Regions from separate parts of the Rhizobium sp. ZPR4 genome, predicted to be linked through region 2. Evidence: riboswitches for the same ligand, from Rfam matches in the RefSeq annotation. Region 2 holds a riboswitch; each other region holds the start of a gene.
The links. Region 2 has a riboswitch for cobalamin ahead of cobU (bifunctional adenosylcobinamide kinase/adenosylcobinamide-phosphate guanylyltransferase). Riboswitches for the same ligand answer to the same signal wherever they lie in the genome.
Positions count from the first base shown of each region.

Region 1: another riboswitch for cobalamin. It lies ahead of fdhA (formaldehyde dehydrogenase, glutathione-independent); the one in region 2 lies ahead of cobU (bifunctional adenosylcobinamide kinase/adenosylcobinamide-phosphate guanylyltransferase).
Region 3: another riboswitch for cobalamin. It lies ahead of ABOK31_RS02240 (aromatic ring-hydroxylating dioxygenase subunit alpha); the one in region 2 lies ahead of cobU (bifunctional adenosylcobinamide kinase/adenosylcobinamide-phosphate guanylyltransferase).

Region 1 is NZ_CP157968.1:275,303-278,574, reverse strand. It holds gene ABOK31_RS20825 (aspartate aminotransferase family protein) at 1-853, shown strand, start outside; cobalamin riboswitch at 1,048-1,246, shown strand; gene fdhA (formaldehyde dehydrogenase, glutathione-independent) at 1,469-2,659, shown strand; gene ABOK31_RS20815 (hypothetical protein) at 3,123-3,272, shown strand, end outside.
Region 2 is NZ_CP157967.1:1,763,409-1,766,680, reverse strand. It holds gene ABOK31_RS08700 (chloride channel protein) at 1-1,140, opposite strand, end outside; cobalamin riboswitch at 1,321-1,720, shown strand; gene cobU (bifunctional adenosylcobinamide kinase/adenosylcobinamide-phosphate guanylyltransferase) at 1,861-2,385, shown strand; gene cobW (cobalamin biosynthesis protein CobW) at 2,391-3,272, shown strand, end outside.
Region 3 is NZ_CP157967.1:465,208-468,479, forward strand. It holds gene ABOK31_RS02230 (DUF6656 family protein) at 1-398, opposite strand, end outside; gene ABOK31_RS02235 (ACT domain-containing protein) at 502-915, shown strand; cobalamin riboswitch at 1,122-1,326, shown strand; gene ABOK31_RS02240 (aromatic ring-hydroxylating dioxygenase subunit alpha) at 1,423-2,667, shown strand; gene ABOK31_RS02245 (hybrid-cluster NAD(P)-dependent oxidoreductase) at 2,670-3,272, shown strand, end outside.

The sequences.
Region 1 (3,272 bases), on a different replicon from region 2:
AGTCGGCGGTCTCGTCAACAACCGCCGCGTTTTTCCGCAGATTCCTGCCGATCACATGCGTCATACGCTTGATATCGAGCGCAACGCCTTCAGCAAGGGCCTTCCGGCCCATGGCATCGAGCTTGCTGAAGATCTGGAACGGCTGGTCGCGCTGCACGGGGCTGAAACGATCGCAGCCGTCATCGTCGAGCCGATGTCCGGTTCCGCCGGCGTCATCCTGCCGCCGAAGGGCTATCTGGAGCGGCTGCGCGCCATCGCCGACAAATATGGCATCCTGCTGATTTTTGATGAAGTGATCACCGGTTTCGGCCGCCTCGGCACCCCGTTTGCGACCGAGTATTTCGGCGTGGTCCCCGATCTCGTCACGACAGCAAAAGGCATCACCAACGGCACGATACCGATGGGCGCCGTCTTTGCCAGCCGCAAGGTCTATGATGGCCTGATGACCGGCCCGGAAAACCAGATCGAGCTCTTCCACGGCTATACCTATTCCGGCCATCCGGTCGCTTGCGCCGCCGGACTCGCGACCATGGAAATCTACGAGGAAGAAGGCCTGCTGACGCGTGCAGCCGAGCTTGCCGAGGACTGGCAGAACGCCCTGCATTCGCTGAAGGGTCTGCCGCATGTGGTCGATATCCGCAATCTCGGTCTCGTCGGCGCCGTCGAACTCGCCTCGCGTGATGGTGCTCCCGGCACGCGCGCCTACGACGTCTTTGTCGATTGCTTCCAGAAGGGCCTGTTGATCCGCGTAACCGGCGATATCATCGCGCTCTCTCCGCCACTCATCATCGAGCGGGCTGAGATCGAAACGATCGTCTCCGTGCTTGGCGATGCGCTGAAGCGGGCAGCTTGATAATCTCTGAGCCTGACCGATGTGGATAGCGTCGGTCAGGCTCGATTCGTGAAGTGCTGTGATCGCTTCTGTCCTTGCCGCGACATGATCGCTGGCAGCGGTTTGTCATTTTGCCATATGGAATGAAAGCGCCTCATGTCGCCCAGCAGAGCGATGATGTCGTTTTTTCATGCGCAACACGGTTCCTCCCGTGATCTTCTGGACATGTTCAAGGTGCCATCGGGAAGCGCCCGACGGATAATTGGGAAACCGGTCAGAAGCCGGTGCTGCCCCCGCAACGGTAGCGGACCGAATATCTCGATCGATGCCACTGGCAGAAGTGCCGGGAAGGTGTCGAGATGTCCGAAAGGACAGGTCCAAGCCCGGAAACCAGCCTTGACGGCAGGCTTGACTGATCGCGGTGGGCGATCGAGAGGTGAATGCGGGTTCCCTGGGATCACCCCGTTCCAATCTCGCGCAGCTTCCTGTCAGTCATGCTTGCGCCGGCCGGGATGCCGCGAAAGCTGCTGCTCCCGAGACCGATTTTGCTGCCGTTCAGCCCGTTGAGGAGCGGGCCGATCCGAAGAGGTCCGACATTCGGGCAATCATCAAGCGTTCAATCAAGGAGGAGATGGCATGACTGGGAACAGAGGCGTCGTCTATATGCGGCCCGGCAAGGTCGACGTGCGCGATATCGACGATCCGAAGCTGGAGGCGCCGGACGGCAGACGCATCGAACATGGTGTGATCCTGAAGGTGATCTCCACGAATATCTGCGGCTCCGATCAGCACATGGTTCGTGGTCGCACGACTGCGATGCCCGGCCTCGTGCTCGGGCATGAGATCACCGGACAGATCATTGAAAAGGGTATCGATGTCGAGATGCTCGATGTCGGCGACATCGTCTCGGTTCCGTTCAACGTTGCCTGCGGCCGTTGCCGTTGCTGCAAGTCGCAGGACACCGGCGTCTGCCTGACGGTCAATCCGTCGCGCGCCGGCGGCGCCTATGGCTACGTCGACATGGGCGGCTGGATTGGCGGCCAGGCGCGCTACGTGATGGTGCCTTATGCGGATTTCAATCTGTTGAAGTTCCCGGATCGAGACAAGGCCATGGCGAAGATCCGTGATCTGACCATGCTTTCCGACATTCTGCCGACGGGCTTTCACGGAGCCGTTCGTGCGGGCGTCGGGGTGGGTTCTACGGTCTATGTCGCAGGTGCAGGGCCGGTCGGTCTGGCTGCTGCTGCTTCCGCTCGTATCCTGGGTGCCGCCGTCGTCATGATCGGTGACTTCAACAAGGATCGTCTTGCACATGCAGCCAAGGTCGGTTTCGAGCCCATCGATCTTTCCAAGAGCGATCGTCTGGGCGATATGATCGCGGAAGTCGTCGGCACCAATGAAGTGGATAGTGCGATCGATGCAGTCGGTTTCGAGGCGCGCGGTCATTCGGGCGGGGAGCAGCCCGCGATCGTGCTCAATCAAATGATGGAGATTACACGAGCCGCTGGTTCGATCGGCATTCCCGGACTGTATGTGACGGAGGATCCTGGTGCCGCAGACAGTGCTGCCAAGCAAGGCAGCCTGTCTCTGCGCTTTGGTCTCGGCTGGGCGAAAGCGCAATCCTTCCATACGGGTCAGACGCCGGTGCTGAAGTACAATCGCCAGCTCATGCAGGCGATCCTGCACGACAGGTTGCCGATTGCCGATATTGTCAACGCCAAGATCATTTCACTCGAAGATGCGGCACAAGGATATGAGAGTTTCGATCAAGGTGCTGCAACGAAGTTCGTGCTCGATCCGCATGGCGAGCTGACAAAGGCAGCGTAGAGAAGAAGAACGCACAGGATCACGGAGTGATCCCGAAGTGAATGCAGACCGAGGGCGGAGATTGGTATCTCCGCCCTCGGTGTCGTAGTGGCGAACGCATATGAGTTTGCCGGACAACAAATGGCGGCAAGAGCCAGAGAAGGCATCAATTGCCCATCCATACACCCGCAGGTTTGTGCACCGCCATAGAGCATTTCAAGCAAGTATGCGCCGCAGCACGTCTTGCCGACGTTTCAGATCATGTTTGAAAATGGCTGGTCGGGTCGGAAAATCCGCGAAATTTGGGCGCCCCTGGTCTCCAGAGGTGGCTGCAGAGGCCAATTATCGATAATAATGACGTATTATGTTGCCATTATACATCTATCCTTTACATATATGCGGGCATCCATGCGGAGGAGCTTCGTCATCGCTTCCCAAGCAACGGCGGCTTGACAAAGAACGCTAACCTGAAGAGATCGGATCAATGGCAAACTTTCTTGAGAAATGGACTTCAAAAAAGGCTGATAAGCCGAAGGCTGGCGCACGCAATGTTGTTGATACATTTCGTGCTCGAGTAGCGGAACAGAAGGCATATCTGGAGGAGTACGAGCGAGACGCGGCAGGTTTCAAGAAG
Region 2 (3,272 bases):
GACCGGCGTCAGCGTCGCATGATCGAAATAGGGGGCGCAATAGGCGAAGATCTTGCCGAGCAGCGCGCCCATGAACAGCGAGGCGAAGAACAGTCCACCTCTGAAACCGGAGCCGATCGATATCGCCGAGGCGAGCGATTTCAGCAGGAATAGACCCACCAAGGCGCCCAGCGTCACGTCCGTAGACAGATTGAGATGCAGTGCGCCATGGCCGGCCGAAAGAACCTGCGGCGAGATCAGCGCCAGTGTTCCGACGACCAGGCCGCCCAGTGCGGGCCGGAAGGGCGGCGCGATGGAGCTCTTGCGTGCCAGCTCTTCGACCCAGGCGACGCCCTGCATGATCAGGATGCCGATACCGGCGCAGAAGGCGCCGAGCAGGATGGCTGGAAGATAGTCTGCCGGGACGATCGCGCCGAAATGATCGATATCGATGGCGAAGTCGTCGCCCGCAAGCAGCCTTGCGATCATCGTTGAAATCAGTGCTGAGACGACGACGGGCGTCAGCGTGAGGATGGAATAGCTGCCGATGATCAACTCGAAGGCGTAGAAGGCGCCGGTGAGCGGCGCATTGAAGGCGGCGGCGATAGCGCCGGCCGCGCCGCAGCCGACGAGCATGCGTAGATCGGCGCGCCGCATCTGCATCTTGTAGCCGAATTTCGAGGCAATGCCGGCGGCGATCTGTGTGTAACCTGCTTCAAGCCCGACAGAGGCTCCAAAGCCGTTCGAGATCAGGTTCTGCACCGCGACGATGATGCTGTCCGTGAGCGACATGCGGCCGCCATGCAGCGCATTGGCTTCGATCGGGTCGACCATCGGCTTCTTGCGCGTGCGCGACAATATATAGAGCAGTATGCCGAGGATGATTCCGCCAGCGATCGGGGCGATGAACAACACCGATTTGTCGGGAATCGCCATTGCCGCCGAACTCAAGCGTTCGTAGTCGGTTATGCCGTAGATGAGGCTGTGAAGCTTGCGCGAGATATAGCTCATCGCGGTTACGGCGCAGCCGGACGCTATTCCCACCAGCGCGCCGGCGAAAACAAGGCCCAATTCGCCACGGCGCAGCAATGCCCTGAAGCGACCGAGATCGAATAGGGCCGAGAAGACGCCGAGGCGTCGCGGTTGGAATTTCTGCAACATGGGAAGCGAACGTTACGGTTTTGCTCGAATATGAGGGCTTACCCTCTATAAACTTCTAACATCAAAGAAATACGGCAAAAAAACCGCTGGCTTAATGGGAATTTTCAGCTGATTTCGCAATCAGGATGGCTAAGGTCGCATCCATGCCCTTGATTGACTTGAACTAAGTGAAAGCCTAATCATTGCGGCATAACGAATGGTTCCTGAGCGGCGATCCGCCGCATGGGATGAAAAGGGAATGTGACGGGACGGACCCAATCCGGGCGTCCTCATCACAGCCGACCCCGCGACTGTAGAGCGGTCAGGGTCTTTCGTTCGGTTTGAAGTCTATTTCGTCGATGATTCGCATGGGGCGAACGGGGCGGGGCAGGCGCAAATCGAAAAAGCCACTGGCGTGGCATCATGATCAACCGGGGCTGGACGCCTCTCATTCTACGAATCGTCCGCCTTTTCATGATGGATTGCCGGGAAGGCGAGAAAGACCCGCTGGCGCACGATCGGGGGCGACCGGTTTCGGTCTGCCCCCGTCGCGGCGCCTTATCCGTGAGCCAGGAGACCTGCCATGCGTGCCGGGCGCAGAGCCTGTTCTGGGACGAGAGTTCCGCTGCCAGCACGGAGGTTGTCGTGGCACAAGATGAGTTTTCGGCGTGTAGGCGCCCGTTTTCCGGTTTCAGCTGCGTGCTGCCAACCCTCGTTTTTCTGTGGGAGCGGGCGTAGCGCATGTCGTCTTCGATTTCCCGAGCCATTTTCGTCCTCGGTGGCGCGCGTTCCGGCAAATCCAGATTCGCAGAATCTCTGGTTTCGGATACCGGCCTCGAGCGTCACTATGTGGCGACAGGTCAGGCGTGGGACGATGAGATGCGCGAACGCATTACACAACATCGTGCCGACCGCGGCGATCTCTGGCAGACGCATGAGGAGCCGATCGACCTCGTCGCGCGGCTCGCCGCCATCGACGCCGAGGGGCGAGCCGTGCTTGTCGACTGCCTGACGCTCTGGGTCACCAATCTGATGATGGCGGAGCGTGACATGGCGGCGGAGTTTGCCGCTCTCGCCGAATTTCTGCCACGGGCACGATCGCGGCTCGTTTTCGTATCCAACGAAGTTGGTCTCGGCATCGTGCCGGAAAATCGCATGGCGCGCGAATTTCGCGATCATGCCGGCCGCCTGCACCAGATGGTCGCGGCGGCGAGCGCCGAAGTTTATTTTATCGCAGCGGGCCTGCCGCTGAAAATGAAGGGTTGATCCATATGAACCAGGAAAAGATTCCCGCCACCGTCATCACCGGCTTCCTGGGAGCCGGCAAGACGACGATGATCCGCAACCTCCTGCAGAATGCCGGCGGCAAGAAGATCGCTTTGATCATCAACGAGTTCGGCGATCTCGGCGTCGACGGGGACGTGCTGAAGGGCTGCGGCGCGGAGAACTGCACCGAAGACGATATCATCGAGCTGACCAACGGCTGCATCTGCTGCACCGTCGCCGACGATTTCATTCCGACCATGACGAAGCTTTTGGAGCGCGATGCGCGTCCGGATCATATCGTAATCGAAACCTCCGGTCTTGCGCTGCCGCAGCCGCTGGTCGCCGCCTTCAACTGGCCCGACATTCGCACCCACGTCACCGTCGATGGCGTCATCACCGTGGTCGATAGCGCTGCCGTTGCCGCCGGGCGTTTCGCCGACGATCACGACGCTGTGGAAGCCCGCCGTGTCGAGGACGACTCGCTCGATCACGAAAGCCCGATCGAGGAGCTTTTCGAGGATCAGCTGACTTGCGCCGATCTGATCGTGCTCAACAAGACCGATCTGATCGACGACGACGGGCTTGGCCGTGTCCGCGCCGAGGTTGCCTCGCGCACCGCCCGCAAGCCGACGATCATCGAAGCGAAGAACGGCGACGTGCCGGCCGCAGTTCTGCTCGGTCTCGGCATCGGCACGGAAGACGATATCGTCAACCGCAAATCGCATCACGAGCTGGAGCATGAGGACGGCACGCCGCACGACCACGACGAATTCGATAGCTTCGTCGTCGAACTCGGCCCGATTGCCGACTCTGCAGCCTTTGTCGATGCGTTGAAGGGCGTGATCGCCGAGCATGACGTGCTGCGCCTCAAGGGCTTCGTCGATGTT
Region 3 (3,272 bases), 1.3 Mb from region 2:
TCTTCCTGGCCGATCCGGGCAAAGAAGTTGGCGATGTAGAAAGCCCAGTTCACCTGCTCATATTGCGCGAACTGCGTCCGCGCGGCTGTCACGTGGCAGTAGCCGAGATGCGGCGTGTCCTTCAGCGTGTGATGGAAGATGAGCTTCGGGAAACGGATTGATTTGTGGAAGCTGTTGAGCCGGTCATGTGTCTTTTCGCCGGCATCCCTAAGCTTTTGCGCCGTGCGCACCGCCACCTGCTCATGGCTGATATAGTCCCGTTCTTCCGCAAGCCAGTGCGGCCTGTTGCGGTTGATGCGGCCCGTGCGCAGGAATTCGCTGTAGCCCGTTGTCGATACCGGTGGCGCCGGTTCGGGCTCGGCGGGCTTCCCAGCGTCGAAATACCTGAGTTTGGCCATGCCGGATCTCGCTTTAGACGTCTCTGGACGGCATGGTAGATGGAATAGCTTGAGCCGGGCTTAACCATTTTGAGACGCCGCACCTTTTGGGAGACAGACAAACATGCCTGGAGTTATCGATCTCAAGCAGCTTCTGTCCGGCATGAAACCAAATCTCGCCGAGGGCGAATTCGTCTATTGCAGTGTGCCGGCGCCGGTATTGGCCGATCATTGGCATCTAGACCCGATCGGGCTGTTCCGGGAAAAGGAGGGAGTGACGCTGATCCTTTCGCTGGAGGCGGCCCGCAAAGCGGGATTTCCGGCCACTCCCGCCATGCGCATGATCACGCTTGAAGTTCACTCGTCCCTGGAGGCGGTCGGGCTTACTGCGGCCTTCGCCACGGCCCTTGGAAATGAGGGTATTAGCGCCAATGTTGTCGCCGGCTATTATCATGATCACATCTTCGTTCCGGCTGCCGATGCGGAGCGCGCCATGGCTGCGCTGCTGGCGCTTTCCGCCACCCAAGCGCCCCGTTGATAACGGCTCTGTCGCATTCAGGATAAAGCGTCATCATTCGGGTGCGGATGGGCTGCATGTCCGCATTTTGATGTAGCCGCATAAGCGATTGAATTGTCTTTCGATAATGCCTCTTCACGGAGCCATCTTGGCGTTCCGTTTCGCCTGTCGTCAATTTCGGAGCCGATGTCGCATTGCAGCGCAGCGGCTGGCGGAGCCGAGAGCTATGATGCCATCAATCTCAAGGTGCCGTCTGCTAGGGAGACGGAGAATTGGGAAGCCGGTCAAAATCCGGCGCTGCCCCCGCAACGGTGGTGGAGTGAGGCATGGCGAATAAAGCCACTGGGTCGATCGGCCTGGGAAGGTGCCATGGGGTTCTGGAAACAGGGCCGCTCCAGAGCCCGGAAACCAGCCTTGGGCGCATAAGGTTTACTGACCGCGGCGGGTGGTCGGGACATTGCTTTTGGCCGCTCCCAACCGGCCACGCATGTCCTTTGCCCGCCTCCTGGTACTGCTAAGGATAGGCAAATGGACATCGGCAGCAAAGTTCTGCGGCAATTGAAGAACCACCGGACAGGCTTGAGCCTGGAGCAACCCTTCTACACCGATCCGGACTACTTCAAGCTCGACATGGAGACGATCTACTATCGTGACTGGCTGTTCATCGGCCATGATTGCGAAGTGCCGCGCGCGGGCAACTACTTCACCGTCCAGATCGGCGACTATCCCGTCGTCATCGTCCGCGGCCGCGATCAGGTCATCCGCGCCTTCCACAATAGCTGTCGCCATCGCGGCTCGCGGGTCTGCACGACCGAGCGCGGCTCCTCGGCAAAACTCGTCTGCCCCTATCACCAGTGGACCTATGAGCTCGATGGCTCGCTGCTTTTCGCCCGTCAGATGGCCGAGGATTTCGACAAGAGCCAGCATTCGCTGAAGCCGGTTCATTGCGAAAGCGTCGGCGGCTACATCTTCATCTGCCTGGCACAGAACGCTCCGGATTTCGCCTCGGTCCGCGCCTCGATCGAGCCTTATATGGCGCCGCACCGCATCAGCGAAGCCAAGGTCGCCTTCCAGAGCACCATCATCGAGAAGGGCAACTGGAAGCTCGTCTGGGAAAACAACCGCGAATGCTATCATTGCGCGGCCAATCACCCCGAGCTTTGCCGCACTTTCCCGGAAGCGCCGACCGTGACCGGCGTACAGGGTGCGCTGAACGATCCCGTCATCGCCGAGCACTGGCAACGCTGCGAAGCCGCAGGCCTGCCGAGCGAATTCAAGCTCTCGCCGGACGGACAGTTCCGCACGGCCCGCATGCCGCTGATCGAAGGTGCGGAAAGCTACACCATGTCCGGCCAGAATGCCGTCAGGCGGCCGCTCTCGCCCGACGTGACGATCAACGGCATCGGCACCATGCTATTGTTCCATTACCCGACGACGTGGAACCACATCCTCGGCGACCACGCGATCTCCTTCCGCGTCCTGCCGATCAGCGCCGAGGAAACAGCCGTCACCACGAAGTGGCTTGTTCACAAGGATGCCGTGGAAGGCGTCGACTACAATCTCGAAGAGCTGACCCACGTCTGGACCGAAACCAACGACCAGGACCGCCGTATCGTCGAGGAAAATGCCTTCGGCATCCGCTCGCCGGCCTATGAACCAGGTCCCTATTCGGAAATCCATGAAGGTGGCGTCATGCAGTTCGTCGAATGGTACACGACTTTCATGATCAACCGGCTGCAGGGCGACCAGGCCAAGCTGTCGGCGGTTGCCTGAGCATGAACATGGCCGTCTCTCTTTCGCATCGCCACCTCGACCAGATGCAGCCCTGGAATGACAGGCAGCATGTGCTCGAATGTCTCTCGGTGACACCCGAAGCACCCGATGTGATGACCTTCACATTCGGGTCCGACAAGGACAACTGGTTCCGCTATCTGCCGGGCCAGTTCGTGACGCTGGAGCTGCCGACGGCTCCGGAGCCCGTCATGCGCACCTATACGCTATCATCGACGCCGTCGCGGCCCTTCTCTGTCGCGGTGACGGTGAAGGCGCAGAAGGACAGCGTCGGCACGCGCTGGATGTTCGAGAACCTGAAGCCCGGCATGCGCATCAAGGCGTTCGGCCCGCTCGGCGATTTCAGCCATATCCGCCATCCCGGCGAGAAGTACCTCTTCGTTTCCGCCGGCTCCGGCATCACGCCGATGATGTCGATGACGCGCTACATGTCCGATATCGCACCGCTGTCGGATATCACCTTCGTCAACTGTTCTCGCAGCCCGGCCGATATCATCTTCCGCTCCGAGCTCGAATATCTTGCGCGCTTTATGCCGAACCTCAATCTCGGCTTCATCGTCGAAGGCTGTGGCCGCACCGATCTCTGG